DNA from 4 places in the Clostridium sediminicola genome. Region 2 is predicted to be linked to each of the others. Evidence: riboswitches for the same ligand, from Rfam matches in the RefSeq annotation. Region 2 holds a riboswitch; each other region holds the start of a gene.
What was found. Region 2 has a riboswitch for cobalamin ahead of ACQ3F0_RS09180 (ABC transporter substrate-binding protein). Riboswitches for the same ligand answer to the same signal wherever they lie in the genome.

Region 1 (7,775 bases), on a different contig from region 2:
TTTATTTCAACATTGCTCTAAACAAAAAAGCAAAACCAATAAATAATATTTCCGAACAGTACATAAGTTTAATAGTTTCCATTATATGCTTAGCATTTAATGAATTGAACTCATCCCCTATAGTTGGCTTATAAACTTTTTCACCAAAATATGTATTTATTCCACCTAGTTGAATTCTTATTGCTCCCGCAGCAGCTCCTTCTGGATAAGCACAATTGGGACTTTTATGATTTTTTCTATCTCGTATCATTATTTTCATACTTTCAATTATATTTCCTTTAACTACAGGCGCTGATAAACTTATTAATATACCTGTAATTCTTGCTGGTATAAAGTTAAATACATCATCTATTTTAGCGGGAAAAAAACCTATATCCTTAAACTTTTCATTTTTATAACCTAACATAGAATCCATTGTATTTATAGCTTTATATAACATAGCTAGTGGGGCACCTCCTATAATTGCATAAAATAACGGTGCAATTATCCCATCAGCTGTATTTTCTGCAACTGTTTCTACATCCGCTCTTATAATTTCATTTTCCGTAAGTTCTTTAGTATCCCGACCAACAATATATGATAATTTCAATCTTGCATCTTCTAAATCGTTATCATTAAGAGCATAGGATACCTTTCCTGCTTCTTGATGCAAACATTTTGCAGCAATTGTTGTCCACAAAATCATTATATTTACTATATGAAATAAAACACTATTAAATTTTAATAAATTTAGTATAAGAAATGGAATAGCAAAGCTTATACCTGCAACCGTTATTACAATAGCTAATCCTAAAGTTTTTAATTCTTTATTGTTTTTTGCTAATTTCCTCGTTCTTTTTTCTAAATACCCTATAAATCTACCAATATAAATAATTGGATGAGGAAACCATCTAGGGTCACCAATTAACCAATCAAGTATTATAGCAATAGTTAAATCTATCATATTACTCTCCTATTATGTAGATAAACAACAGGTAAACTTAATGTTTATCTTTGTTTTTTCAAAACCATTTCGTAAATTTTCTCCATATCAAGACTTTCTCTTACTAAGTCTGCCAGCTTATCTATTTCTCTTTCCCTAATACTCTCATAAGTTATAGATTTCCTTGGCTCTAATCCTTTCTCAACTCTAATATTATTCAAAAATGTTTCTCTAAACGCAGAACTATCAAATACTCCATGAATATAAGTACCCATTATATTTCCTTTTTCATTTATTGCACCATCTTTAATATTTACTTTTTCACAGTTTTTTTCTTCAATATTAAATAAGTGCATAGTATTTTCACCATAGTAAGTATCTCCCATATGAATTTCATATCCATATACTCTCTTTTCATCATTCTCAATATTTAATGCTTTATTAAAATTATTTGAGAAAACCGCTTCCGTTCTTGTCATAACTTTTTCTTCTTGCATAACAGTACTAATATCCAGTAATTTCAATCCCTCTATTTCATCTAATTTTGTTTCAGTATGCATAGGATCTTTTATAATGTTTCCTAACATCTGATATCCACCGCAAATTCCTATAATTTTTCCACGCTTGCTGTATTCAATAATCTTATCTTCAATCCCAGCATTTCTAATACTTAATAAATCTTCTATGGTATTTTTACTTCCCGGAATGATTAAAACATCAGGGTTCTTAAATTCATCTACTCTTGTAATATATCTAACACTTACATCTTCTTCAATATTTAACGAATCAACGTCAGTGAAATTTGATATATGCGGTAGCTTAATAACTGCTATATCAATTGGTGCATTTTGTTCTTTATTAAATGTTACTGCACCATCTTCATCTTCTAATTGTAAATTAAAATATGGTACTACTCCAACGCAAGGAACTTTTATTACATCATATATCATATCAAGTCCTGGTTTTAGTATTTCCACATCTCCTCTAAACTTATTGATAATAGTTCCTTTAACTCTAGCTTTTTCATCTTCATTAAGCAATATCATTGTCCCCGCAAGAGATGCAAAAACTCCACCCTTATCTATGTCTCCAACTAATAAAACAGGAGCATCTACTAATTCTGCAAATCCCATATTTACAATATCATTGTCTCTTAAATTAATTTCTGCCGGACTTCCAGCACCCTCAATTACAACAATGTCAAATTCCTTTTCTAGCTCTTCGAATTGTTCTTTAAGCATATCTTTAAATATTGGTTTAAGGTTATGATATTCAACAGCAGTATAGTTTCCGTATACTTTTCCATTTACAATTACCTGAGAATTCTTATCTCCCGTTGGTTTTAACAAAATTGGATTCATATATGCTTGTGGTTCATGGCCAGCAGCATACGCTTGTAAAACCTGTGCTCTTCCCATCTCTTTTCCGTCAAGTGTTATATAAGAATTTAAAGACATATTCTGAGCTTTAAATGGAACTACCGAATATCCATCTTGTTTAAATATTCTGCAAAGCGCCGCAGTAAGTATGCTTTTCCCAACTGTAGATCCTGTTCCTTGAATCATTATTTTTGACATATTACTCCTCCCAAAACTATTATTATAATTCCAAAAAATAAAACAACACACTTCCAGAGTGTGTTTGTAAAAATCTCCAATTAAACAGAGAATCAACCTTCCCTCCGAAAGTTATTCCAAAAAACTCTTGGCAGGTCTCCTGGCTCTGATTTCTACCTTATCTTACCTTCCTGTTTTCACAGTGGTTACAAAGATTTGTCCATCATTACAGTAGCGGGGGCTGCTGTGGTATTTCACCACATTCCCTTTTCACCAACTAATTGGCACCAAAATTTTTTCTTATTCACATGTAAGTATAGTTTATTATAACTAATTTAATTTATCAAGGAATTATTTTTTGACATATACAGTTCTTTTGGTAATATTTTTAGCATTATAAAACTGCTACCCCTATTATCAAAACAAAAATCTCAATTATTTCATTGTTTGCACCTAAAAGGTCTCCAGTTAACCCTCCAATTTTGTACTCACAATATTTATTAAATACAAATGTTACTAATGCACTTATCAAAATTAAGCTAATTGCAACAATAATATTTAACAATAAACTACTAATTACTACTGTTATTATTAATGAGGTTAAAAGAATCGGTAGATTTATATTTCCTATAAAAATATTCCCTGTTCCATTTTCTTTTGCATTCTTTCCTAAATAAGCAATTAATACAATTGTAAATCGTGATATAACTGGCACTACAATAATAAAACATAAATTTCTATACTGAAGCAAATTTTCCATAGTTGTATATCTTAATAAAATATCAAAAATAATTGCTGCACAAGCAAAAGTTCCTATAGTACTATCTTTCATTATTTCAATAATCTTATCTTTACCACCTTTGAATGCATAAAATCCATCACATAAATCTCCTAATCCATCTAAATGTAAAGCACCTGTGACTATAACAGGAATCATTATTACCAATACTGCTAAAACATTAAATGATAAATAGTCAAATAATAATTTTGCAAAAATAAACTGAATTCCTCCTATTATCAATCCTATTATAGGAAAAAATATAGCACCTTTCCTAAAGTTCTCCTTTTCACATTGCAAATTTTTATTTATTGGTATTCTTGTGAAAAATTGAATGAATAAAAGAAAATTATTCAAAAATTGTTTCATTACTATCGTCTCCTTAAACACTTTTATCTATTTTATCTTCCTCTTCAAATATTTCCTTATTAATACTCAAAAAATTAGAAAATAATTTGTTAACAGTTTCAGAACTCTCGTGTTTTTCATATAAATACCCATAAAATGCAGCAACAAAAGCACCTAATGAATCAACTATCAAATCCCACATAGTATCTACTAGACCTGATTTTTGCATATTCAAAGCAAATACAGAATCCATTATAAATTCAAATATTTCCCATAAGGCACCAGTAGCTACTGCAAATGTAAAAGCAAAAACTGCAACAAAAAAAGGACTTAAATATACATCTACCTTATCTTCTTTATTTAAAATATATACCAACAAAACTCCAACAAAACCTAGGATTACCCCTGACATAGTATGAAGCATAACATCCCACCACCAATATTTCAAATAATAAGAGTTTAACTCCCCTAAATATTGAGCCGCAAATATAAATGCTAAAATAATTACTTGATGACTGGAAGGTAATTTTATATGATTCCTCTTTGCAATAATAAATGGTAAGAAAGTTAAAAATAAAGTAAATACTGCTATAAAAAAGTCAAGATAGTCTTTTCTTAAAAAACTTATAACTATCGATAATGCTAATAAAATCCTAAAAAAGTTTGCAAAAAAAATCTCAAACCTTGTATTCTTTATACGCTGTCTAATTTCACACACCTCCTTATCCTTAGTTTATTAATATGCGAAATATATATATTTTTACCTATAAAATCAAACATTTTAATTTATGATAAAATATAGTTACTAGTGTATTATTAATACCAATAATACACTAGTAACTATTAGAAAACAATATCGTCAATTAAAATTTCATAAAAAACAAAGGGATTTTCTAAACATTCTCCCTTTGCTTAATATTGGTTATTAACTGTTTATTATTATATCCTCATAATTTCTTTGGCTGTTTTCACAATATTCTCTACTGTAAGACCATATTTCTCATATAATTTATCTGGCATCCCAGACTCTCCAAAAGTATCATTAACAGCTATTGATTTTACTATACATGGGTGCTTCTCTGATACAACTTCACAAACTGCACTATATAATCCTCCATATTTAAAATGATCTTCTGCAGTTATTATTCCTGCTGTTTCTTCTGCACAGCTAATAATTGCATCTACATCAATGGGCTTTATACTAGAAATATTTATTACTCTTGTACTAATACCAAGTTCTTTTAATATTATTGAAGCATCATAAGCAAATTGCACCATAGAACCATGAGCTAAAATTGATATATCCTTACCCTCTACTATTTTATAAGACTTACCAATAAAATATACTTTCTTTTCATCAAATAGTTTCTTACACTCTTTCCTACCAACTCTTACATATACTGGCCCTTTATGTTCAATGGCAGCTATTATTGCTTTTCTTGTTTCTATCTCATCAGAAGGAGTTAAAACTATAAAATTAGGTAATTCACGCATTAACGCTATATCATCTAAACTTTGATGAATAGCTCCATCCATACCAATAGCTAAGCCTGGATGAGTAGAAATCACTTTAACATTTAAATTGGAATATGAAACTGATTGTCTTATTTGGTCATAACATCTTCCTGGAGCAAAACAAGCAAAAGTACTCATTATTGGAATATATCCACTTCTTGCAAGCCCAGCTGCAACACCAACCATATTTTGTTCACAAATACCAACATTCAAATACCTATCCTTAAATTTATCTCCAAATAATCCTACTTTAGTAGCAGCTGCAACATCAGCATTTAATACAAATATTTTTGAATTTTTCTCACCTAATTCCAATAGTGTTTCTCCATACATATCTCTTGGGGCCATGATTTTATCCATTTAGCTCCACCTCCTGTTTATCAAGCTCTTTTAGCGCAGAAATATACTCTTCTTCATTAACTTTTTTCGCATGCCATTCTACTTTATTTTCCATAAATGAAATCCCTTTACCTTTTACTGTATTTGAAATAATTACATTAGGTTTATCTTTATCAAATTTTTGAAATCCTTCATCAATATCATAAAAGTCGTTTCCATCAATAGTAATAACATTGTAACCAAAACTGTTAAATTTATCTTCTAATCTATCTAAACTCAAAACATTCATACAGTTATCATCTAACTGAAGATTATTCTTATCAACAATTATTATTAGATTATTTAAATTTAAATGTTTCTGAAGTAATATTGCTTCCCAATTTTGGCCTTCTTCCAATTCCCCATCACCGATCATGACATAAACTTTATTTTTCATATTCTGCTTTGTATATCCTAATGCTAATCCTAATCCAAAAGATATCCCTTGTCCCAAAGAACCAGAACTGCATTCTACACCTGGTACATCATCTATATGGCTATGTCCTTGCAATCGCGAGTTTATTTTTCTATAGGTCATCAATTCTTCTAAAGGGAAGTAACCTCTCCTAGCTAAAATACTATAATATCCTATGGATGCATGGCCCTTACTTAAAATAAAAATATCTCTATCCTCTTTTAATGGATTAGCAGGGTCAATATTCATCTTTTCATAATATAAATAAATCATCATTTCAAGAGCTGAAAAAGCACCTCCCAAGTGTCCTGATTTCACCTTTTTCTGTACCCTAATGCAATCTCTTCTAACATCAATACCTATTCTCTTTAATCTTAAAAGTTTATCATTATTCATATAATTTAAGCCTCCTCATAAATAAAAAATAGGACAGATGTTCTGCCCTATTTGAATGTTAATGTACAAACAATCTTAAAATATTACCTAAGATAATACCAACTACTCCAAAATCAGCATCACTAAAAGTAGTATTAGCAAATCCTAAGTTACCAAGTACAGGCATCAATAATACTGGTAGGAATGTTATAAGTAAACCTTGTGCAAAGGCTCCAAAGAAAGCACCTCTCTTACCACCAGTAGCATTACCAAATACTCCAGCAGTAGCACCACAGAAGAAATGAGGGACAACACCAGGTAAAATAATTGTTGCATTTAGTCCAATTAATATAAACATACCAACAATACCACCTAGAAAACTAGCCAAGAAACCTATAAGGACTGCATTAGGAGCAAATGGATATACAACTGGACAATCTAATGCAGGTTTTGCATTTGGTACTATTTTCATTGCTATTCCTGTGAATGCAGGTACTATTTCACCTAATATCAATCTAACACCAGCAAGTATTACATAAACTCCACCGGCAAATGTAATAGCTTGAATAATTGAGAATACAATGAAATTTTGACCACCACTAAGTTCAGATTCAACAAATGTTGGCCCAGCTGCAATAGCAACAATTATATATAAAATACCCATAGTTATACTTACAGCAACAGAACTGTCTCTTAAAAACCCTAATCCTTTAGGAAAATTAATTTCTTCAGTAGAAGCAGAACCTTTACCAACTAACTTTCCAACCCAAGCAGATAAAACATATCCAATAGTTCCAAAATGCCCAAAAGCCACTTCATCAGTACCAGTAATTTTTCTCATAGTTGGTTGAGCAATAGCTGGGAATATTGCCATTGTAAAACCTAATAATATTGAACCTATAATTATTAAAGGTACACCTTTAACTCCACCAGAAACTAATATTGCTGCTATCATACAAGCCATATAAAGAGTATGATGACCTGTTAAAAAGATATATTTCAACTTCGTAAACCTAGCTATTAAAATATTTGCAACCATACCAAAAGCCATAATCAATGCTGTAGGGGTACCATATGTCTCCAAAGCTAATGCAACAATTGCTTCATTGTGAGGTACAACTCCTTGTACATTAAACCCATGTTCAAACATAACCCCGAAATGAGTTAAAGCTGCAACTGCTATTCCAGCTCCACCACCTAAAACCAAGAAACCAAGAATAGTCTTAATTGTACCTTTCATTGTCTCAGCAGTACTTTTTTTCTGCGCTATTAAACCTATCATTGCAATAAGACCAACTAAAATTGCGGGAACACTCAGGATATCAAGTATAAGTTTAAGCATTAACAAACCTCCTTTAATATAATAAAATATATTTTTCAAATCAAAAAATCTAGTTGTTTGATTTGTAATTATGCACTATTAATATTTGAATGCCTTTTAATAATTTCTATGACTTCTTTTTTATTGTCAGAACTAAAAATGACATT
Region 2 (7,775 bases):
AATTCCTATTAAATTTGATTTATTAATTACTAAACTTTGAGCTGAATAATTCTTTTTATAATCCAATTCTTCTATCGCTCTATTCACTTTCTTTATAATTTCTTCTGAAACTCTACCACCTTTATTATTTATTACATTTGATACAGTTGTTGGAGTAACCCCTACTCTTTTTGCAATATCTTTTATTGTTGGTTTTTTCTTGGTCAATTTACATTCCCCCTCGGCAGTTTAACGTTAAACTAGAAGTTAAAAAAATATATGTTGTTCACTTGGTTTAACGTTAAACTTGAAACTAAAAAAATAATAACCGAGTTAGTTTAACGTTAAACTCTTTTCTATAATTTGATTATAGTCTATTTATATATCTCTTGTCAATATAGTTTTTATTATATATGGCTATGTTTTTGAATAATGTTGATAACAAATAAGTAGCTCGTAATTGAAATAAAAAGTGAAACAAATCAGTTACAAGTGATAAGTTAATGATGATTTTCTTTTAGAAAATCTTTAACTAAGCCTATATCATCTTCGATGATGGAATAAAGATCTTTTGTTTAATTAAAAGCTTTCGTTTACGAAAGGTATCTACAACTTGTCACTTATCACTTGTAACTTGTCACTATAAATTGCGAACTTGTTCGCAATTTATAAATATTACTTCCAATCATTTAAATCAATAAAAGTTAGAACAAAACCTATTCTACTTCTATACTATCTCACTACATGGTTTATTGATATAATAACCCTGAGCATAATCCACACCTAATTTTTCAATAACTTTTAATATTTCTTCGCTCTCTACAAATTCTGCAACAGTCTTTAGTTTAAAAGCTTTTGCCATATTTACTATTGATTTAACAAGATATAAGTTTTCCTCCTTTTCATTAATATCCTTAATGAATGAACCATCAATTTTCAAATAATCTGAAGGTACATTTTTGAGATAGTAAATAGATGAAAATCCAACTCCAAAATCATCAATAGAAAATTGGTAATTATTTTTCTTGAATTCTTTTATTATTGAAACAAACTTATTCAAATTCTCAATATTTTCTGTTTCAGTTATTTCGAATATAATATTTTCATGTTTTACTCCATATTTATCAATAATGGAGTTGGCCTTATTTAAATAATCAGTACTATTGGTAACTTTTCCAGATAAGTTAAAAGAAAAAATCAATTTATCATCTTTATCTATTTTATTTTTGTATAAAAGAGCTTTTTCTAGCATCTTCAAATCAATTTCACCAATCAAATTATTCTTTTCAGCAATCAAAATAAATGGATATGGAGATAAAAATTCTTCTCCATCTTTTATTCTCATAAGTACTTCATATTTGATTATTTCTTTTGTTTTTATATCTAATAATGGTTGAAAGAATGGTACTATTCTATCTTCTTCTATTGCCTTTCTTAAATAATTTAATTTTTTAGAATCCTCATCCATATTTTGAGACAGTTCTTTTAAACTTGTAACTACAAATGTATTATTATGTTTTAAGGACCTTGTAATTTGTTCTATTTTTGGAATAGTAGTGTTGATTTTTTCCATTTCTTCCTTGTTCAAATCTATTAAAGCTATATATGATTTAATAAGAATTTTATTTTTATCTATATCAAATTCCTTATATTTTAATTCCATAAGATATTTTTCCACACTCTTTATAATTTGTTCTTTTTCTATTTCTTTAAATAATAAAACAAGTTTGTTTTCACTAGCACTATATATTGTTGCTTTATCATTAAATATTTCACTTATAAAATGGGCATAATTATTTATCACTGCATCTGCCTTATCATTTCCATATTGCTCATTTATATCATTTATGTTTTTGATAATTATCGTTAATATTGTAGCATTGTCTGAGTATTTTGATTTTTTCTTTATGTCTTTTAGTAATCTATATCTTGATTTAAAACCAGTTACATTATTTATATTATAAGACCTATTAAGTAAATAGTTTACTAAAGCTAAAATTAATAAACATATAAGGAAAGTGAAAATTCTAATTTTTGACAAATGCTCTTCCAATTTATCATTTATCACTGATGAATTATTAAATACAAATAATTTCCAGTTGAATTCATCAATATTACTATGATATCCTCTTACTTCTATATCATTAATTTTTTCAGATAATTTATTACGAAAATACTTCTTATACATTTTTTGAATATCTATATTTAGTTTGTTTTTTTCTGGTTTAGTTATAATTCTCCCTGTTGGAGATAGAAGATAGATATCATAAAACTCTTCATTTAAATCATCCACAAAGTAATTTCCGATATCTTCAACAAAAATATCACAACAAACAACTCCTAATAATCTCGCTTCTCTATATATTGGATAACTAATTGTTATACAAGGTTTATATGAATTTGAATCATTATATACATCACTTATTATGGGCGCCTTTGACCTTTTAGTCATTTTATACCAATGGCGACTTCTTAAATCATTTTTAATACTAGTTAGCTTAATCAAGCCATTATGCCTAATTTTATCACCCGTTGCATCATAAACAAAATAAACGGAATGAATCAAACTTGACGATAATTGCTTGTTTTTAAATACACTTGTAATAATACTGATGCTTTCATCAGAAGTTTTATCTAAGTTGTCTCCTAAAATTTTAGACATTAATTCTCCAGTAGATTCTATATAAATTTTTTGGTTTTTCATCTCATCATGAATAAGAGAAGAATACTGTGCAGTACTTTGCTTTAATGCCAATTCACTTCCAGCTTTAATGTCACTGCTATAATTGTTTTCTAATATATAGCCAACAATAAAAGCAATTATAATAATACATAGGGATAATACAATATTTCTCTTTCTATATATATTCATTTCTTCATCTCCATAGCAAACCGGTAACATAATTTTTATTTGTAACTAAAAACATATACTGTATATAATATTAAACACTGAACATATTACATTATAATACTTCATTTTACATTATTCAACATTATAGAGTATCGTTAACAACTAAATATTAGTAAAATACCTGATTTTCAACAAAATTAAAGAACAAAACTCACTATTTTTGCTAAGTTGAGCCCTGTCCCTTTAGTTTTCTATATTTTAGTTTAATCCTATATTTGCTCCAAACGGTATAATTAGAGGTTTATTAGTCATGGGATTTTTGATAATTGTAAAATTTAATTTATATACTTGCTTTACATTTTGTTCAGTAAGTACCTTATCTACTGACCCTTTTTCTACTATCTGACCTTTATTTAGCATAAGTATTTTGCTTGAATATTCTGCTGCCAAGTTCAAATCATGTAAAACCATAACAATTGTTTTGTTTTCTTCTATACTGTATCTTCTCAAAGAATCTAATATTTCTATTTGATGATTAATATCAAGATGAGAAATTGGCTCATCTAAAAGTATTATGTCCGTTTGCTGAGCAATAGCTCTAGCTATGATAGCTCTCTGCATTTCACCACCACTAATTTTATTAATATTTTTATCTTTTAAGTTCCACGTATTGGTTTTTTTCATGGCATCCTCCACTTGCATTAAATCTTCTTCACTTTCCTTTCCAAATCTATTAATATAAGGATTCCTTCCCATAAGAACAATATCAAATACTGTGAATTCAAAATCTATGTATGTGTTTTGAGGAACCAAAGCCATTTGTGTTGCAATTTCCTTATTATCATACTTTCTAATGTCTTTACCATTAATGAAAATGGATTTTTTATTAGGGTTAACAATCCTTGAAATATTTTTCAAAAGAGTAGTTTTTCCAGATCCATTAGGTCCAATTATACAACAAAAATCACCTTTATCTATAGTAACGTTGATATCTCTAAGAATAGTTATATCTCCATATTTAAAATCTAAATTTTCAATTTTAATAATTTCTTCACTCTTTTTTCTTATTTCCAAACTAATCACCCCTATTTTTTATTATTCTTCCATAGTAAATATATAAAGAAAGGAGCTCCAAATAACGAAGTTATAGCTCCAACTGGAATTTCAGTAGGTGGTATAAGATTCCTTGCCAAGGTATCACAAATTATTAAAAAAATTGCTCCTCCTACTGCAGAATAAGGTATTAAAACCTTATGTTCTGGACCTATCATCAATCTAAACGCATGAGGTACCAATAAACCTACAAATCCAATAACTCCGCTTACCGACACAGCAGACGCCACCATTATAGAAGTTATTAGAAGCAACTGCTTTTTGACTGTTTCAACGTTTATACCTAAACTTTGTGCCGAACTTTCTCCTGTTAACATTATATTTAAATCTCTGGCGTAAATATAAACCATTATAATACCAATTATTATAATAGGAGTGATTACTATAACTCTTTCCCAATCAGCAGCCGAAAAACTGCCCATTGTCCAAAAAATAATTTTTTCGACATTATCTCTATGAAAAACCATTAATAATGATATTATTGATCCCAGAAAAAAGTTTACAGCTATACCTGAAAGCAACATATTAACTACCGGAACTTTATTTCCTACTCTTGCTATATTATAAACTACAATTATAGTAACAATTGCACCACTGAATGCTGAAAAAGTTATTATTCCTAGACCAAAAAAAGATATAGTAAATCCAAAAATAATAGCTATGGTTGCGCCAAGTGCTGCTCCAGTAGAAACTCCCAAAACATAAGGGTCAGCCATAGGGTTTTTAAATATTCCTTGATAAGAACATCCTACAGTTGATAACCCTGCTCCTACTAGCCCTGCTAATAATATTCTTGGTAATCTTATCATTAAAATAATCTTCTGGTAAACTTCTTTTATATCATTAGTATTTATTAACTTTTCTATTAAGGGTATTTTATCTAAAATAATTCTAATAGAATCTAAAAATGATACATTTGCAACTCCTAAAGTAGCAGAAATAACTATTACTATGAATAAAAAAATTAACATTATAAAAAATTTTTCTTTAAAATATTTTTTTTTGTTAGCGTAATCCATTATGTCACCTATTTTCATAAAACTAATCAAATAAATCGGGATGAATTAATTTTGCCATAGCTTCTAGACCATCAGCTAATCTTGGGCCTTGAAGTTGTATCAGATCACTATCAATCTCCATTAATTTTCCTTCTTTAACAGCAGTTAAATCTTTATATCCATTTGCTGCTTGAATTCCTGTCTTTGAATCCCATTTATTTGAGCAAATAAGGATGTCAGGATCATTCTCAACTAGTTTTTCCAAGCTATAAGACCATCCATCTACATCGTAAGCAGCATTATTAGCTCCTGCCATTTCTATAATTCCTCCAATAAATGTTCCCTTGCCAGCAGTATAATCTCCACCTTCTCCATACCCAATAACGTAATAAACAGAAGGTTTTTCAACATCATTAACTGTATTAATTACAAATTCTACTTTTTCCTTCATATCTTTAACTACTTTATCAGCTTGAGAATTTTTATTAAGTATATTTGCTACTTTTAATATGGATTCATAAGCTCCATCAAAGCTTTCTTCTCCATACAAAACAACAACTTTTACTCCTAATAATTCTAATTTTTCTAAGATTTCTTTTTTGAAATGAGTAGATGCAATAACCACATCTGGTTTAAGCTCAACAATTTTTTCCACATTAGGATCTTGCATCCCTCCTATTGATTCAATTTTCGATACTTCCTGTGGATAAGTGCAATAATCAGTTCTTCCTATTAATTTCTCTGATGCTCCTAATGCAAATACTATTTCAGTTATATTGGGAGCAATAGAAATAATTTTTTGAGGTTCTTCTTCTATCTTAACCTCTCTTTTCAAAGAATCTATAATAGTTAGTGGATATAAAGTTTTTATTTCTTCTTTCTTTATCTCTTTATTTTCTTCTACTTTCTTTTCCTTAGTATTTTTATTAATGTCACTTATAGTCTTTCCACATGCAACAAAAGAGAACATAAAAATTGTAATTAATACTAATCCTAACCCTCTTTTAATTTTGCTCATATTTTCTCCTCCTTATCTTTGTAAGTCCGCAGCTTTTATTACAAAAATAAAAACCGCTATCAAAGGATAACAGTTCATAATTCTAATATACGATATATGATATTTAATAAATTTCCAATTAAAACAACTATTGAAATGCATAAATATCATACAAAATCATAACATTAGCTTATCCTCGTAAGTTTGTTATTTATACTTTATAGGCAGGTCTCCTGGCTTAGTATCAACACATTCTAACACCTTCCCGATTTCTCAGTGGCAAATTATTAGAACGCTCCTCATTACAGTGGCGGGACCGCATGGGTTTTTAACCCATTTCCCTCTAATCACCTTTTATGGCAATCACCTATAATATTTGCAATATTCTATTGTTAAATACATATTATCAATCTAAAAAAACTATGTCAAGATAAAAGTTAATCACTGCCATTATAATATTTTTTCAATTAAATTATTACTTTTAATTTTTCTAATATCAATGATCCCAAATGGATACCGTTTTGCACATAAACTTCCCACAATCACCGTAACAACTTCAGCAAATATTACTGCCATCCATATACCTTTGTCTCCAAATATCATTGGCATTAATAGTAACCCTATAAGAAGTGCTATTAGACTCCTCGATAATGACAATACTCCTGATAACACTGGTGAATTAACAGCAGTATAATAAGTGGCTAAAGTTATATTTATCCCTGTCAATAAAAATGAAAATGCAAAATACTTTAATATATATGTTGCTAACTCAATAGTCCCTTGTTCTTTGATAAATATACTGGCCAATCCTTCTCCAAACACCAACGAAACTACACAAACTATAATCCCTGAAACTAAATTTGCATAAATTGACATATTCCTTAAACTCTTAACTCTTATGAGTTTATTTGCACCTAGATTATAACTAACAGCAGATTGGATTGCCTCTGCAAAACCATAAAATACTGATGTTGTAACTGTTGATATTTGCATAGCTACTGCAAATGCTGCTACACCATGAACTCCAATATTTTTTATTATTATAATATTATATAAAAGTCCTGCAATAGATACAGCTGCCAAACTCAAGAGCTCAGATGATCCATTAAATAGCATTGCCCATATCTCTTTCTTCTTAAAAATAGGAACTGAAAACTTCCATGATGATTTATATTTAATAATATATAACATAATTATACACGGAATTAATTGTGAAATCCCTGTAGCAAGAGCAGCTCCTTCCATACTCCATCCAAAAATTACAACAAAAACATAGTCCAATATTATATTAATAACTGTACCACATAATATAATCACAACTACTTCAACAGGCTTACCATCTAATTTCAAGAAAAATGAGCATGCGAAAACTAATAAAAATGGTAGAAAAAACAATGAAATAATTTTTGCATAATCAATCATAAACTTTGCCACTTGACCTTCTGCACCTAATAAATCGGCAAATCTTTCACTTAATCCAAATAAAAGAATAGTACCCATAACTGCAACTATTCCTAAAAATACTATAGTAACATTAAAATAATTATTACTTTTATCATTCTCTTCTTTTCCTTTATGAATACCAGCTAATGTAGTTCCACCAATGCCAATCATTGCTGCTATTCCTGACAAAAACATGATAACCGGCATTATAAGCGTAATTCCTGATAAACCATCAGCCCCTACATATCTCCCAATAAATACTGAATCTACAAAACCTGCAGTTTCTTGTGCCAATAATGCCAATATAGATGGAACTGCATAGCTCCAAAAAATCCTTGGAATTTTATCTTTCCCTAAGTCAATATCTCTTCTTTTATTTGATTCCATTTTTTCC
Region 3 (7,775 bases), on a different contig from region 2:
TGTATTTGCTAGATGGGGTGAAGAAGAGTTTGTAATACTACTGTCTGGTGTAGATACAAGAATAGCTTTGAATGTAACTAAACGTATAAAAGAGGGTATTTGGGACCATTATTTTAGTAATGTAGGAACTATAACATGTTGTTTTGGTGTGGCGTCCCCTCAAGAAGGAGAGAGTATGGAAGACTTATTAGTTAGAGTTAATAAATATCTAAAAAGAGCTAAAAAAGAGGGCGGTAACGAAATTATTTTTAACTAATTATGACTTTATATATAGGAGATTATTATGAGAAAAAGACAAAACATATTTAGTAAAATATTATTTATATTAATGTTTTTATTACTTATAACTTCAGGTATAGGATTTAAATATTATTTTATGGAACCTATTGAAGTAGAAAAAATATCCTATATTGATGATTATAAGACTATAAATGTACAGTTTAGCACTGGTATAGTTTTAGATGAAAAGACCAAAAATAATATAAAAGTTCTGGATTCCAGTGGTAATTCAGTTGCTCTTAGCTATAGTTTAGTTTCAGATAGTGAAAATTTAGTTATTAAACCAGCTGAAAGTAATTATAATTTAGGAGAAAAATACACTTTTCAAGTTGACGATGTTCAAGGAAGATATTTCGGTAAGTTAAATGAGCAGATCAAAACAGAATTTTTAATAGATAAATTACCCATTGAACAATCTTTAGGTCTTGGAAAATATATGACTGAAAAGGTTAGCAATGATAAAGAATATGATTGGTATGTTGACCAAGCAAACACAGGAAAATATTCTAGTACAAACTGTGGACCAGCTAGTGCAGAAATGCTTGGTAAATGGGCAGATGAAAATTTCCAAGGATATGCTGAGGATGCTAGGAATTTACACTATGGCGATGATGGTGGATGGTTTACTGAAGATGTTCAAAATTATCTCAAAAGCTATGGTATAGAATCAAAAATGCATTTAAATGTAACAAAAGAATTTATAATTTCACAATTAGATAAAGGTAATATAATGCTATTAGGAATAAAATCAGGAGAAATATCTATAAATGAAGATTCCTATGAAGAGCATGTTGATAGATTTTATTGGGGTTCCAGTGGACATTTTATTATAGTAAAAGGATATATAGTAGTTGATGATAAGATGTATTTTGAAGTATACGACCCAAATAGTTGGAATGAAACTTATTCAGATGGAACATATAAAGGAAAAGACAGATATTACAAAGAAGAAGAAGTAATCAGAGCATCTAAAGTATGGTATGATAAGTTGTTAATTATAGAAAAAAATAATAATTTATAAATTATTATTTTTATTATTAATTTTAGCTTTATTTCTATTTATATATATAAATAATACAAAAAACTAAAATATATTTATTGTTTGGCGAATACTAATAATGTATAATGAAGTCATAATAGAATATTGAATAATCTTGGTACTTTTTATAAGTTTAATAGGGAAAGCAGTGAGAGTCTGCTACAGCCCCCGTTACTGTAAACAAAGACGAATCCCGGGACCACTGAACTTTTAGTTTGGGAAGGTGGGAGGAGAGTGATGTGTAAGTCAGGAGACCTGCCAGCGATTATTAAGAACAGATACTTCGGAGGGAAGTGAGTTTCACAGCTATAGTTATTAAAAAATATAATTATGGTATAAGTCATAGAATACAAACCTCTGTTTATAGCAGAGGTTTTTTGTTTTGGGAAATCAAAACTTAGACAGTTTACAGCAGAGAATTTTGCGCAGCAAAATTGATATTTATGGGGTGTTATCATGATTCAAATTATAGGTTTGAGACATAACCTAGATATTTCAATAAGAGAAAAACTTTCAATATTAAATAAGCAAATTGAGGGAGCTTTAGATAGCATAAATAAGTTTTCAAAAGGCTCTGTAATTCTTAGCACATGTAATAGAACGGAAATTTATTTTGATTCTGATGTAATAGGAGAAAGAGCTGTTGATAAAGTTTTTGAAGAATTGAATTGGGATAAAAGTCTTAAAGAATATACATTTTTTCGTGAAGAGGAAAGAGCAGTTCATCACTTAATGGAAGTGACATGTGGATTTCATTCAAAAATACTTGGAGAAGATCAAATACTCTCACAAGTAAAGACTGCTTTTGAGATATCAAAGAAAAATAAGAGTATCAGTAAAGCATTACATAGGCTTTTTCAGCTAGCAATAACTTGTGGAAAAGAATTTAGATGGAAAAGTGGTATGTACAGAATTCCAATATCATCTTCCTCTATTGTAGCTAAAGAGAGTTACAAAAGAAATGTGTCAAAATACATGTTAATTGGTTATGGTGAGGTAGGTAAGCTTGTTGAAAAATACCTGACCAATGATAGATTAGAGAAATTATATATAGTTGTAAGAAATAAAGAAATCTATAAATCACAGGATTCAAGAATAGAATATATCTCATTTCATGAAAAAGTTCAAAATTATAATAATGTTCAGTGCATAATAAGTTGTACATCATCGCCACATATAATTGTAAAGAAAGACGAATTACCCCATAAAAAATTCCTTGTTTTTGATATGGCAATTCCTAGAGATGTGGAAGAGGAAGTAAAAGAACTTCAGAAAGTAGAAGTAATTGATATAGATAGAATTTCTCTTATGGATAATGAGAACAAGCAAAAAAGAAAAGAAATAATGGAGCAAAACAGAGAAATATTAGATAAATATATTCACGAATATAGAGACTATGAACTAATAATGGATATAGTTCCTTATATAAAAGATATGAAAAACCTTAGTGAATCTGTAAGTCAGCGAAGATTCAATACTTTTAAAAATAAAAAGTATACAAAGAATCCAGATGAGTTAGCAAAAACAATGATAAAAAGTACATCAGATTTTTATATAAATCGAGCCATAGAAGTACTAAAAGAGGAACAATTGAAAGGTAGTGGCGAAGAATGCTTGAACATAATAGAAAAGATATTCTTTCCTCAAAAATAGATTATGCCACAATTTCATTAATATCAAATGGCATGAGAGTATTAATAATCGGTGCAGGAAAAGCAGCTCTTATAAAAGCCAAAACATTATTGAAAAAAACATGCTCAGTAACGGTTATATCTAAAAAAATTTCAGAAGAGTTTTATGAATTATCTCAAAATAATAATTTACAAATTATAAAAGATGAATATAGAAAAAGTTATATTAATGATAAGCATCTTATAATTATTGCGATTAACGATGATAAAAAACTTAAAGAAATTATAGAGGATTGCGAAAACCTTTCAAAATTATATTTAAATTGTACAGATTTTAAAAAGGGAAACTTTATAATGCCTATGAGTGGAGAAACTGAGAATATCGGATATAGTATTCACACAAAGGGAGGAAGTCCTAGAATTAGCAGATACTTAAATAAAGTAATCAAAGATAATTTAATGGAGTACGATGATTTTGTTGGTTATGCAGTAGGACTTAGAAAGAAAGCCAAAGAGAGTGAGTTCAAAAAAGAAATATTAGAGTTTATATCAAGTGAAGATTTTAAATACATGTTTTCAAAAGAAAAAGCGGATTTAGTTTTGAAAATGTTCTATGGAGGGAAAAATTTTGAATATAAAATTGGCGACCAGAAAGAGTAAGTTAGCACAGGTTCAAACTGAATATGTTATGGGGCTATTAAAGGAGAATTTTGATTTAGATAGTGAAAAACTCTTGATAGTTACAGAAGGCGATAAAAGATTAGATGTGTCTTTAAATAAGATTGGTGGTAAGGGATTATTTACAAAAGATATTGAATTAGCTCTTATAAATGAAGAAGGGGATGCAGCTATTCACAGTATGAAAGATGTTCCTTATGAAATGAATGAAATATTTGAACTTGCAGCTATGCCTGAAAGAGAAGATGTTAGAGATGTGTTTATAGGAAATAAGGGCATTCATTTTAGAGAATTACCACAGGGTGCTGTAATCGGAACTAGTAGCCTTAGACGAGAAAAACAATTAAAAATGTTAAGACCAGATATCAAAACAGTACCTATTAGAGGAAATGTTCAAACCAGACTAAAAAAAATTGAGACGGAAAATCTTCATGGAATTATACTAGCGGCGGCAGGACTTAAAAGATTAGGAATGGAAGATGTTATAACAGATTATTTTCACCCAATGGATATGGTTCCAGCAATCGGACAAGGAGCTTTAGGAATCCAAATAGTTTCAAAAAGTAAAAATGCAGATATATTTAGAAAACTAGATAATAATAAAGTTAGAATCTGTGTTGAAGCGGAAAGAGCATATATGAGAGAACTTAATGGTGGATGCCATATTTGTATAGGAGCTCATGCTACCCTTCATGGAGATAAAATGAATATCATAGGTATTTATGAATTGAATGGAGAAGTAGTTAAAAAACGAATATCTGGACACAAAGATAATGGCAAAGAACTTGGACGCGAACTTGCAAGAAAAATATTAGAAGGTTAAGGAGATAGATATGAGCAAAGTTTACCTTATGGGTGTTGGCCCTGGAGATGAAGAACTAATGACACTAAAATCAGCTAGAATTCTAGGTGAGTGTACTGCGGTAATGTACGATAGACTAGCTGGCGGTAATATTTTAAAACATATTAATGAAGATTGCGAAGTTTATTATGTAGGGAAAGAACCTGGTGCTCATTATAAGACTCAGGATGAAATAAATGACTTAATGGTTGAATTAGCTAAGAAAGGTCATATTGTAGGAAGAGTTAAAGGGGGAGACCCTTATGTATTTGGAAGAGGTGGCGAAGAAGCTTTAAGACTTATAGATGAAGGTATAGAGTTTGAAGTAGTTCCAGGGATCACTTCTGCTATTGCAGTTTTAAATTATGCAGGAATACCAATTACTCATAGAGGCTTGGCACAAAGTTTTCATGTATTCACAGGAATGAGTGCTAAAAAGCTAAACATCAACTGGGATGCAGTGGCAACTTGTGAAGGAACCTTAGTATTCTTAATGGGACTAGGAAGCTTGGATGGAATAATTGAGCAATTAGTTTCAAGAGGTAAAGACGAAAAAACTCCTTGTGCTGTAATTATGAGAGGTACAACGGCAAAGCAAAAAAAAGTTGTAGGAGACTTAACAAATATAAGCGTAAAAGTAAAAGAAGCAGGATTACAATCTCCTTGTATAATCGTGGTTGGGGATGTTGTTAAATTAAATTCAGAATTAAATTGGAAAGAAAAACAACCTTTATTTGGACTAAATGTTTGCGTAACAAGAACAAAAGAGCAAGCAAAGTCTTTAACAGAGAAATTAATAAAACTTGGAGCAGAAGTTACAGAAATAAATTCTATCAAAATACAAAGGACAGCTGAAAATCTTGAGGAGTACATATATAGATTAGAAAATTATGATCATATAATTTTTACTAGTGTTAATGGGGTAAATGCCTTCTTTGATTATCTAAAAGAAGTAAACTATGATATTAGAAAAATTAAAGCTATATTTTCATCAATTGGACCTGCTACAACTAAGGCTATAAAAGACAGAGGAATAATCCCAGAAATAGAAGCAGAACATTTTGTTGCAGAGTCACTGTTCGAAAGCTTGAAGACTGAAGTTGAGAGCGGAGAGAAAATATTAATTCCAAGAGCAAAAATTGCAAGACCATATTTAGTAGATGAATTAAGAGATTTAGAATGTCACGTTGATGAAGTACCAGTTTATGATACTTTAATGGGAGACTTAGTGAACAAAAGAGCATTTGAAGATGTAGATATTGTTCTATACACAAGTCCTTCAACAGTAAGAAATATGATTAAAATGATTGGATTAGAAGAACTTAAAAAGAAAAATTCACTAGCAATTGGACCAATAACAAATAAAGAGCTAATGGATAATGGAATAGAAGCCTTTGTTTGCGAGGAATACAGTAGTGAAGGGTTGATAGAAAAACTATTAGAAATTAAGAAAAACTGTAGAGGATAGAAATTAGTCCACAGAGATTAAAAAGAAATGCACAATTAAGGAGGATTTTCTTACAGAAAATCTACAACAATTGTGCATTGAATAGAACTGGAGGTAAGAAATTTGTTTAGTAGAAATAGAAGGTTAAGAGAAACAAGTGCAATTAGAGCAATGGTTAGAGAGAATAAATTAAGTCCTGATGATTTTATTTTGCCTATTTTTGTTGTTGAGGGCGAGGGAATTAAGGAAGAAATTACTACAATACCTGGCAATTATCATTATTCTATAGATATGCTTGATGGGATTGTAAAAGAGGTTAATGAAGCTGGTGTTAAAGGGGTAATAATATTTGGAATCCCAGATACAAAAGACGAGATTGCTTCTTCTGCTTTTGATCAAAACGGAATTGTTCAAAAAGCTGTAAGAAAAATAAAAGAATTGAGTCCAGAGCTTTATGTAATTACAGATGTTTGTATGTGTCAATATACTAGCCATGGTCATTGTGGAATAATTGATGGTCACAAAGTTGACAATGATAAGTCACTACCATACTTAGTTAAAATCGCATTATCACATGCACAGGCTGGAGCAGATATGGTGGCACCATCAGATATGATGGATGGTAGAGTTTACGCTATGAGAAAAGAATTAGATGAAAATGGATATAGTCATGTTCCTATAATGAGTTATAGTGCAAAATATTCTTCTGCATTTTATGGTCCATTCAGAGAAGCTGCTCATTCAGCACCAGGCTTTGGAGATAGAAAAACTTATCAAATGGATCCAGCTAATTCAAGAGAAGCTATAAGAGAAATGGAAGATGATATAGCAGAAGGTGCAGATATAATTATGGTGAAACCGGCCTTATCATACTTAGATATTATAAGACAGGCAAGAGATAGATTCGATTTTCCAATAGCAGCTTATAGTGTAAGTGGAGAATATTCAATGGTAAAAGCAGCTGCAGTACTGGGTTTGATTGATGAAAAACAAGTTGCTCTTGAAATGCTTCTTTCAATTAAAAGAGCGGGAGCAGATATGATAATTACTTATTATTCATTACAAGCTTCAAAATGGTTGAAGGAGGACTAAAGAATGAATTCACATGAAATATTTGAAGAATCAAAACAATATATGCCAGGGGGAGTAAATAGCCCAGTTAGAGCATTTAAAGATATGGAAATAAATCCACCAGTTATTAAAAAAGGTGAAGGTGCTTATATATTTGATGAAGATGGAAATAAATATATAGATTTCGTTGGTGCTTGGGGACCAATGATACTTGGACATTGTGATAAAGATGTAGTAAAAGCAATAAAAGAAACAGCAGAAAATGCAATTGCTTTTGGTACACCTACTGAACTTGAATTAAAACTTGCAAAGCATATGTGTACTACATTAGATAACTTTGATATGGTGAGAATGGTTAACTCAGGAACAGAAGCAACAATGAGTGCTGTTAAACTTGCAAGAGGATACACAGGAAGAGACAAAATCATAAAATTTGCAGGATGTTATCATGGTCACTTTGACGGATTCTTAATTAGCGCAGGTTCTGGAGTTATGACAGAAGGAATTCCAGGAAGTGCAGGAGTACCAGAAGAAAGCATAAAAAATACAGTAATAGCAAATTACAATGATATAGAAAATATAGAATTAATCTTCGAAAAATTAGGAGATGAAATAGCGGGAGTAATCCTTGAACCTGTTGCAGGAAATATGGGAGTAATTCCAGCTAAAAAAGAATTCTTACAAAGACTTAGAGAATTATGTGACAAAAACGGAAGTGTACTTATATTCGACGAAGTAATGTGCGGATTTAGAGTAGCCTATAAAGGAGCTCAAAGCATATACGGAATA
Region 4 (7,775 bases), on a different contig from region 2:
ACCATGTAATAGTGCTTGCGCATTATTCATAAAGTTAAATTTTAATTTTGCAGCTTCTACTCTAAGTGATTTATCACTATAAATATTAGTCTGCACAAATTCTTCCATTGAATTCAGAACAATATTTTCGTTAGAAAAATTACCAAATGGGTCTGTAAAAACCAATTGCTCACTTATTTCACATAAATCTGGATTTATATATTCTTTTACCAATCTTTTCTTTTCTTTATGATTTAAAACAACGTCAGTTGTTGGTAATAAAGTATCTACCATAAATGTTGTAATGTTATCTGCAAAATGTGAAAATGTTTTATTCTCCAATAAAGATGTCCGCATAATTGAATATGTAGATAAATCTTCCATAGCATAGCAATTCATAATCTCATCAAACATATATATTTCAGGAACATACCCCTTACAATACTTATTTTGAAGTTGCAACATCTTACATTCCATTATATTTCTATCTATATTTAATTTTCTTCCTGATTTTGCCCTAGTATCTTCACTGCAATGCTTTAAAATCAAAGATTTACCAGAATTCTTGTCAACAATTCTGAACACATAGTTTAAATTCCCATCACCTATTTCTTTACAATCTAGGTTTGTTGTATCTTCAAAGAAATTTAGTTTTTCTTTTGCATACTCAACTACATCATTTTCTTCCATTAGAAAATATTTATTAAAACGTCCTGATCCTTCATGAACATCACTCATATTACTACCTCCATTCTTTTTCTAGTTGACTGTTTACGGTGTACAGTATACAGTAAAAGGTATCATTTACTGTATACTGTCAACTGTGCATTGTTCACTGAATGTCCTTATTCATAGTACTTATTCAAATTATAAGGAGAATAAATTCCCTTATCCGTAACAATTCCTGAAATCAATTTAGGTGGAGTTATATCAAAGGCAGGGTAAAAACCTTTAACTCCCTCCATAGTAGTTTTAACTCCCATGGCTTGTGTAACAAATTCAGAATCTCTTTCCTCAATTTTAATAGAACTAGTATCTGGATGTTTATAGTTCGGAATACCTGTAGTGAAATATGGTATTCCCCAATAATGAGCTGCTAAAGCCATTTGGAATGTTCCTATTTTATTTACAACATGACCATCCATTGTTATCGCATCTGCGGCAGAAGTAAATAAATCTACATTCTTTAGTTTCATTACATAGCCTGGCATATTATCAGTTATTACAGTTACATCAATCCCCATATCTCTAACGACGCTTGCTGTTAACCGAGCTCCTTGAAAATATGGTCTAGTCTCTGCACAAATAACTTTAATATTATTATTGTTTTCAATACAAAGTCTCATTAACATTCCAACAACTGTCTCACCGAAGCATTGAGTCATAATTGTTCCATCTTTAGGAATTTTATCATATAAATATTCAGCTACTTTTTCATATCTTTGATATTTTTTGTTAGCTTCATCAATTGCAACTTCTAAAACAATTTGAACTGCATTTTCACGATTTTCTACTACCTCAAGTGCAGTTTTATGACACCTATCTACAGCCTTAAGCATATTTGCTACAGTAGTCGGTCTAGAATAGCACAATGTATGGGCCGCTTTATTAATAAATTGGATATACTCATCATTCGGTAAATTCTTTGCCTCATGAACAGCTAAAACCATTCCCATGTTTACCGCAATATAAGGTCCACCACTTTGAGTTACCATATCCTTCAATGCCTGAGAAACTTCACCATGAGTTTTACACTCTACAAATTTTGTTTCTAAAGGATAAATTCTTCTATCTAAAATACGAACCTTTCCATTCTCATACCATGCCACATTCTCATATTGTAATATGAATGCTAGTCCTTTATCTGCTCTAAACATTTTTACACCTCTTTTATAAATTTATAATTTTAATCTAAGAGTTTTTCATAGCATCTATTTCTTTTTCTGAAAGCACTTTTACATTTCCAGCACTTTTAGCAAGGTGATATATTTTTGCTGCATCTTCAAGATAAATTGAAGACGTTAATGCTTTATCTATTGATTCTCCAATTGCTAAAGTTCCATGATTACTTAAAAGACAAGCTTTTCGCTCTTCTAAAACACTTAATGCCTCAATACCAATACTCTCTGTTCCTGGCATTCCAAACTTTGCAACTGGAACATCTCCTCCAATAAATGGTACCATTTCAATTAAAATTACCGGGATTTTTTCTTGACAAACTGCAAATGCAGTAGCATAAGGTGAATGTGTGTGCAAAACACATTTGATATCCTTTCGCTCCTTGTAAACTTGAGCATGCATTTTCCATTCTGAAGAAGGTTTATTATATCCCTCAATAATAGTTCCATCTAACTTTAGAACAACCAAATCTTCTGAAGTCATTGTATCATATGGTATACTTGATGGAGTTATAACCATCTTATCTGTTTTACTATCATAAACACTTACGTTTCCACTAGTTCCAGCTACAAGCCCTAAATTATATGATGATTTTGCAGCTTCTAATAATTCATATTTTAATTCCTTTAAATTCATATCTAACTCTCCTATATTTTTTTAAATTGCTAGTTTTAAAATTTCTACTATGTCACCTTTTTTTAGTTGTTTAAAGTTACCAATATGATCTGAATTACCAATGGCTTTGATTTCCATTTCTTCAAACCTATCTACAGGAATCCCTGCTTCAGTTAAAGTAATTTTTAACCCTAATGACTTAAAGAACTCTTCTAAACAAGCTATTCCTTTTTCTACTACTATTTCTTTATTATTTTCATTTTCAACTCCAAATACTCTTGTGGCTAATTGTACAAATCGATCTATATTTACATTCTTAACATATTTCATCCATGCAGGAAAAATTATTGCCATTCCTGCACCATGAGTTATATCATAAAGAGCGCTTATCTCATGCTCAATTCTATGAGAAGCCCAGTCTGTAATTCTTCCTGCATCTAACATGCCATTATGTGAAACTGTCGCTAACCACATAATTTCTGCACAATTATCATAATTTTTCGGTTCTTTCTTCATCTTAGGACCAACCTCTAAAATAGCTTTCATTGCACCTTCCAATAAATAATCACTAAGTACTGAACTTTTTGTAGGCGTGAAGTACCTTTCAAATAAATGTGATAAAATATCAGCTATTCCACAAGACATAAAATATGGTGGTATCGTATAACACATTTCAGGATTCAAAATAGAAAACTCTGGAACAATCAATTCACAATCTATTCCACATTTTAAATTCTTCTCTTCATTGGTAATAATACTACTCTCTGACATTTCTGAACCTGAACCTGGAATTGTAAGGATTGTACCAACTTTTAAGGCCTCTTTAGGTGTTGCTTTACCTGAATAGAAATCCCAAACATCACCATCATACTTTGTTCCTAAAGCAATGGCTTTTGAAGAATCAATAGCACTTCCTCCACCAATAGCTAATACAAAATCAATATTTTCTTTCTTACAAATCTCAATACCTTTATACACAAGCGACAACCTTGGATTAGGAACTACACCGTCTAAAACAACACATTCCACACCATTTTTTTCTAATGATTTAATAATCCTATCAAGAATCCCAAACTCTTTTAGGTAATCTCCACCGTAGTGAATCAATACCTTTCGACTATGTTTTATAACATGTTCACCTACTGTATTTTCAGCATCTTTTCCGAAAATAATTTTAGTAGCACTCTTAAATGTAAAATTTTCCATTACAACTTCACCCTCCTATTCTTCACTCGCAATAACTATTTCCACTTCATTTTTAATTAAAACCTCTTTATATTTTTTCGATATTTCTCTATCTGTTATAATCACGTCTAATTCATTCAATTTACAAATTTTATTGACAGAAGGTGAATCAAATTTTGTATAGTCTACTACCAAATACTTTTTCATTGAATTTGTCAACATATTTTTCCTTACCATTGCTTCTAATTCATGATTATCTGTTACACCCATGTCTGTACTTATTGAAGAACAGCTTATAAATGCTTTATCAGCAGATAATTTTTCTAAGTTCTCAGTTGTCATATATCCAACAAAAGAGCTAGTACTTTTTCGAAGTATTCCACCTAAACAAATTACTTTAACAGTCTTACTTTTATCAAATTCATGTGTAATCATCAAAGAATTCGTAATAACAGTAACTTTTTTCTTGCTTGTATTTAAATTTTTAGCAATATACAGTGCTGTTGTGCTACTATCAAGCATGATACAGTCACCCTCTTCAATCATTTCAATACACTTTTCACCTATCAGTTGTTTCTCTTCTAAATAAATTTTTTCCCTTATTCCAATTGGAACTTCATTATCTGCGGTTTCAGGTAAATATGCACCACGTCGAACTCGTTTTAATTTGTTTTCTTTTTCAAGTTTATCCAAATCTCTTCGAACGGTCTCTTCGGATACATCAAATAATTCACTTAAATTACTAATTAATACACTACCATTTTCTATTAATAATTCTTCTATTTTTTTCAACCTGTCAACTGCTAACATTGCTTCTAATCCCTCTACATTCTTATTTTTATTTGTTAACAACATTTTACCACATATCACAACTTTAATCAACATAAATTAATATCGCGACACATTTATACACATTTCTCCACAATATTTTTAAATATTTATACACATAAACTAATTAATATTCTATAATAAAGACTCAGATGAGATTATGATTCATCTGAGTCTTTATTGTAAAATATGTTGATTTTCCATTTTTTTATTTGGCATTTAATCTTTTTTATAATATTTCAAATGAATTTCTTAATGTCCCATCAGTTTTCAAAGCATTCATCAGTGGCTGAGCACAATGATTCCCAAATCTAATAGCTATATTAAATTTATCTAAAACTATCCCTAGATCATAATTGCTGCCACACAACAAAATTTGAATGATGCTCTGCTTCGCTTACAATAATCCTATCTCCTTCTTTTAAAAAGGATAGAAATCATAAAACCACTTATCAATGATAAGCGGTTTATATATGCACAAAAAGACCAATATAGTATATATAGTCTGATTTTGCCCCCTACCATCCGTAGAGTTAATAGCAACTCAATATAGGCAGGTCTTCTGACTCAAGTTTCAACGCTGTTTATACCTTCCCACCTAATTAAAGGCAGTGGATAAAAAATAAACAGCTCGACTTATACAGCGGCGGGACCGTCTAGGCTTCTAACCTAATTCCCTATTATCCATAATAATTTTATGGCACCTATATCTACAATATTCACTTTAACTAATATTATATGCAAGGTAAATAAAATTGTCAATTTGGCTTCTATATAATATTATTTCTAAACAAAACTCAAATCAATCATGAAATTCTTTTCTATATTCGATATATTTTTCTGAAATTTCTTTGTTGTTACTAAAAAATTCGCATATAATTTTTAAATTCTTCACAGTTTTGTCTGTAATTATATGTTCTATTAATTCAGTCTCAAGTAAAGCATCTTCTTTACAACCTATAAAAGACAAGAATCCCTCTATTATATTATGTCTTTTTAATAAAGATCCTCCAATTTTTTCTCCTTTATACGTTAAAGTTACTATCCCATACTTTTTATAGTTCACAAATCCTAACTCACCTAGTTTCTTTACCATTTTAGAAGCTGAAGAATCCTTAACATTTAGTAATTGAGCAAGTGTATTTATTCTAATATAGGGTTCATTTAAACTATTTCTATAAATCATTTCTAAATAATCTTCAAGTGCAGGAGTTAACATATTTTTATTATACCTTTGTAATTCATAACCTCTAACTGTATAAAATTTATCATCCATTAAACCACCACCATTTTTCCACTAATTATTTTATTACATTTTTAGATTAATAATTCACAACTACTATAAATTGCGAAAACTTCTTTACAAAAATCTCTCCATATAGAATATATATTAATAACATATTAAAAGTATTTATCATATCTTAGTGTAGAGAAAACTTTTTTCTCTAAGGCAATTCTTTTTATTTAAAACTAATATTATAAAATTGTATATGACGAGGTAGTTTTAATATGAACACTAATTATATTCCGCTAAACTTATTACCACTCGGGAAAAAATGTAAAGTAAAAAAACTTATAGCTAAAGGTTTGTTGAGAAGAAGATTGCTGGATTTAGGTTTAATTAGTGAAACAGTAGTAGAATCTTTGCAAAAAAGCCCATCTGGAGACCCTGTTGCTTATCTTATTAGAGGTGCGGTAATTGCTCTACGCTCTGAAGTAGCTTCTACTATACTAGTAGAATATACAAATCAGTAACTTTAATCATTACTATTAATTTATATTAATATAAAAAATTATTATGTATGGAGGAAAATTAATGGGACTTACCACTAAATCCACTGGTAAAAAAATTCTTGAGGAAGAACTTAAAATCGAAAAAACTAATTCATATGATAAAGTAATTGCTCTAGGTGGAAATCCTAACGTTGGCAAAAGTACAATTTTCAATAACTTAACTGGTCTTAATCAACACACCGGTAACTGGCCTGGTAAAACTGTTACAAATGCACATGGAAACTATTCTTTTAATGGCACTAACTTTGTATTAGTTGATATTCCAGGAACCTATTCACTAATGGCAAATTCAGTAGAGGAAGAAGTTGCAAGAGATTTTATCTTATTTGGAAATCCAGATGCAACAGTAATTATTGTTGATGCTACTTGTTTAGAAAGAAATTTAAATCTTGTTCTACAAACCCTTGAGATAACTTCTAAAGTAGTTGTATGTGTTAATTTACTTGATGAAGCAAAAAGAAAAGGTATTTCAATAGATTTACACAAATTATCTACTCAGCTTGGAGTACCTGTTATAGGAACAAGTGCTATTAAAGGAAAAGGTTTGAAAAAGTTAATGGCAGCAGTTTACGATATTACATCAAACAATGTTGATCCTAATAGTATAGAAATTATATATGACAAATTAATAGAAACTGCTATAGAGAAAATTGAAAAAGTAGTCAAATTACACCTTGGTGAAAAGCTCAATTCTAGGTGGGTATCACTAAAACTTTTAGATGGAGATAAAACTATTTTAAGCTCTATTAATAAATATCTAAATTTTAATTTAACAGATCAAATAGATATTATGAACGAAGTTGCCGAGTCAAAAGCGTATTTGAAAGAAAGCGGTATAGATTCAGATTTGTTCCGTGATTCAATTGTTTCTCATTTAGTAAGAGTTTCAGAAAAAATTACCAGTAATGCTGTTTCTATTAAAATCGAAAATTATAATAGTTTTGACAGAAAAGTTGATAAGTATCTTACCTCAAAAAAATTTGGAATTCCAATTATGATTGCTCTTTTAAGTATAGTTTTTTGGATTACTATTACTGGGGCTAATGTGCCTTCTCAACTTCTAGCTAATGGACTGTTTTGGATTGAAGATAGACTTACTGAATTTTTTATATGGTTGGGGACTCCTACATGGGTACATGGATTATTAGTTAAGGGGATTTATAAAACACTTGCTTGGGTAGTATCTGTTATGCTGCCACCTATGGCCATCTTCTTTCCTCTATTCACATTGCTTGAAGACTTAGGGTATTTACCTAGAGTGGCTTTTAACCTTGACAACTACTTTAAGAAAGCATGCGCCTGTGGAAAACAAGCTTTAACAATGTGTATGGGTTTTGGTTGTAATGCTGCTGGTATAATAGGCTGTAGAATAATCAATTCACCTAGAGAACGGCTAATCGCTATTATCACCAATAACTTTGTTCCTTGTAATGGAAGATTTCCAACCCTTATTGCCATTATAGTAATGTTCTTTA

Region 1: another riboswitch for cobalamin. It lies ahead of ACQ3F0_RS25810 (cobyric acid synthase); the one in region 2 lies ahead of ACQ3F0_RS09180 (ABC transporter substrate-binding protein).
Region 3: another riboswitch for cobalamin. It lies ahead of hemA (glutamyl-tRNA reductase); the one in region 2 lies ahead of ACQ3F0_RS09180 (ABC transporter substrate-binding protein).
Region 4: another riboswitch for cobalamin. It lies ahead of ACQ3F0_RS15595 (aminotransferase class V-fold PLP-dependent enzyme); the one in region 2 lies ahead of ACQ3F0_RS09180 (ABC transporter substrate-binding protein).

The regions. Positions count from the first base shown of each region.
Region 1 is NZ_BAABMF010000037.1:6,027-13,801, reverse strand. Features, by position in the region: gene cbiB (adenosylcobinamide-phosphate synthase CbiB) at 2-943, opposite strand; gene ACQ3F0_RS25810 (cobyric acid synthase) at 988-2,499, opposite strand; cobalamin riboswitch at 2,612-2,785, opposite strand; gene cobS (adenosylcobinamide-GDP ribazoletransferase) at 2,873-3,625, opposite strand; gene ACQ3F0_RS25800 (DUF2238 domain-containing protein) at 3,639-4,322, opposite strand; gene ACQ3F0_RS25795 (transketolase family protein) at 4,544-5,479, opposite strand; gene ACQ3F0_RS25790 (transketolase) at 5,472-6,308, opposite strand; gene ulaA (PTS ascorbate transporter subunit IIC) at 6,367-7,629, opposite strand; gene ACQ3F0_RS25780 (PTS sugar transporter subunit IIA) at 7,698-7,775, opposite strand, start outside.
Region 2 is NZ_BAABMF010000004.1:58,611-66,385, reverse strand. Features, by position in the region: gene ACQ3F0_RS09200 (LacI family DNA-binding transcriptional regulator) at 1-207, opposite strand, end outside; gene ACQ3F0_RS09195 (EAL domain-containing protein) at 707-2,851, opposite strand; gene ACQ3F0_RS09190 (ABC transporter ATP-binding protein) at 3,089-3,904, opposite strand; gene ACQ3F0_RS09185 (FecCD family ABC transporter permease) at 3,916-4,962, opposite strand; gene ACQ3F0_RS09180 (ABC transporter substrate-binding protein) at 4,985-5,959, opposite strand; cobalamin riboswitch at 6,145-6,324, opposite strand; gene ACQ3F0_RS09175 (MATE family efflux transporter) at 6,389-7,768, opposite strand.
Region 3 is NZ_BAABMF010000006.1:26,282-34,056, reverse strand. Features, by position in the region: gene ACQ3F0_RS11810 (GGDEF domain-containing protein) at 1-256, shown strand, start outside; gene ACQ3F0_RS11805 (C39 family peptidase) at 284-1,300, shown strand; cobalamin riboswitch at 1,419-1,595, shown strand; gene hemA (glutamyl-tRNA reductase) at 1,775-2,971, shown strand; gene ACQ3F0_RS11795 (NAD(P)-dependent oxidoreductase) at 2,929-3,609, shown strand; gene hemC (hydroxymethylbilane synthase) at 3,578-4,450, shown strand; gene cobA (uroporphyrinogen-III C-methyltransferase) at 4,461-5,936, shown strand; gene hemB (porphobilinogen synthase) at 6,039-7,007, shown strand; gene hemL (glutamate-1-semialdehyde 2,1-aminomutase) at 7,011-7,775, shown strand, end outside.
Region 4 is NZ_BAABMF010000009.1:181,830-189,604, reverse strand. Features, by position in the region: gene mtnK (S-methyl-5-thioribose kinase) at 1-717, opposite strand, end outside; gene ACQ3F0_RS15620 (S-methyl-5-thioribose-1-phosphate isomerase) at 825-1,856, opposite strand; gene ACQ3F0_RS15615 (class II aldolase/adducin family protein) at 1,891-2,514, opposite strand; gene ACQ3F0_RS15610 (iron-containing alcohol dehydrogenase) at 2,536-3,699, opposite strand; gene ACQ3F0_RS15605 (DeoR/GlpR family DNA-binding transcription regulator) at 3,715-4,563, opposite strand; gene ACQ3F0_RS15600 (aminotransferase class V-fold PLP-dependent enzyme) at 4,736-4,876, opposite strand; partial or broken gene ACQ3F0_RS15595 (aminotransferase class V-fold PLP-dependent enzyme) at 4,857-4,928, opposite strand; cobalamin riboswitch at 5,042-5,229, opposite strand; gene ACQ3F0_RS15590 (metal-dependent transcriptional regulator) at 5,309-5,782, opposite strand; gene ACQ3F0_RS15585 (FeoA family protein) at 6,016-6,261, shown strand; gene feoB (ferrous iron transport protein B) at 6,323-7,775, shown strand, end outside.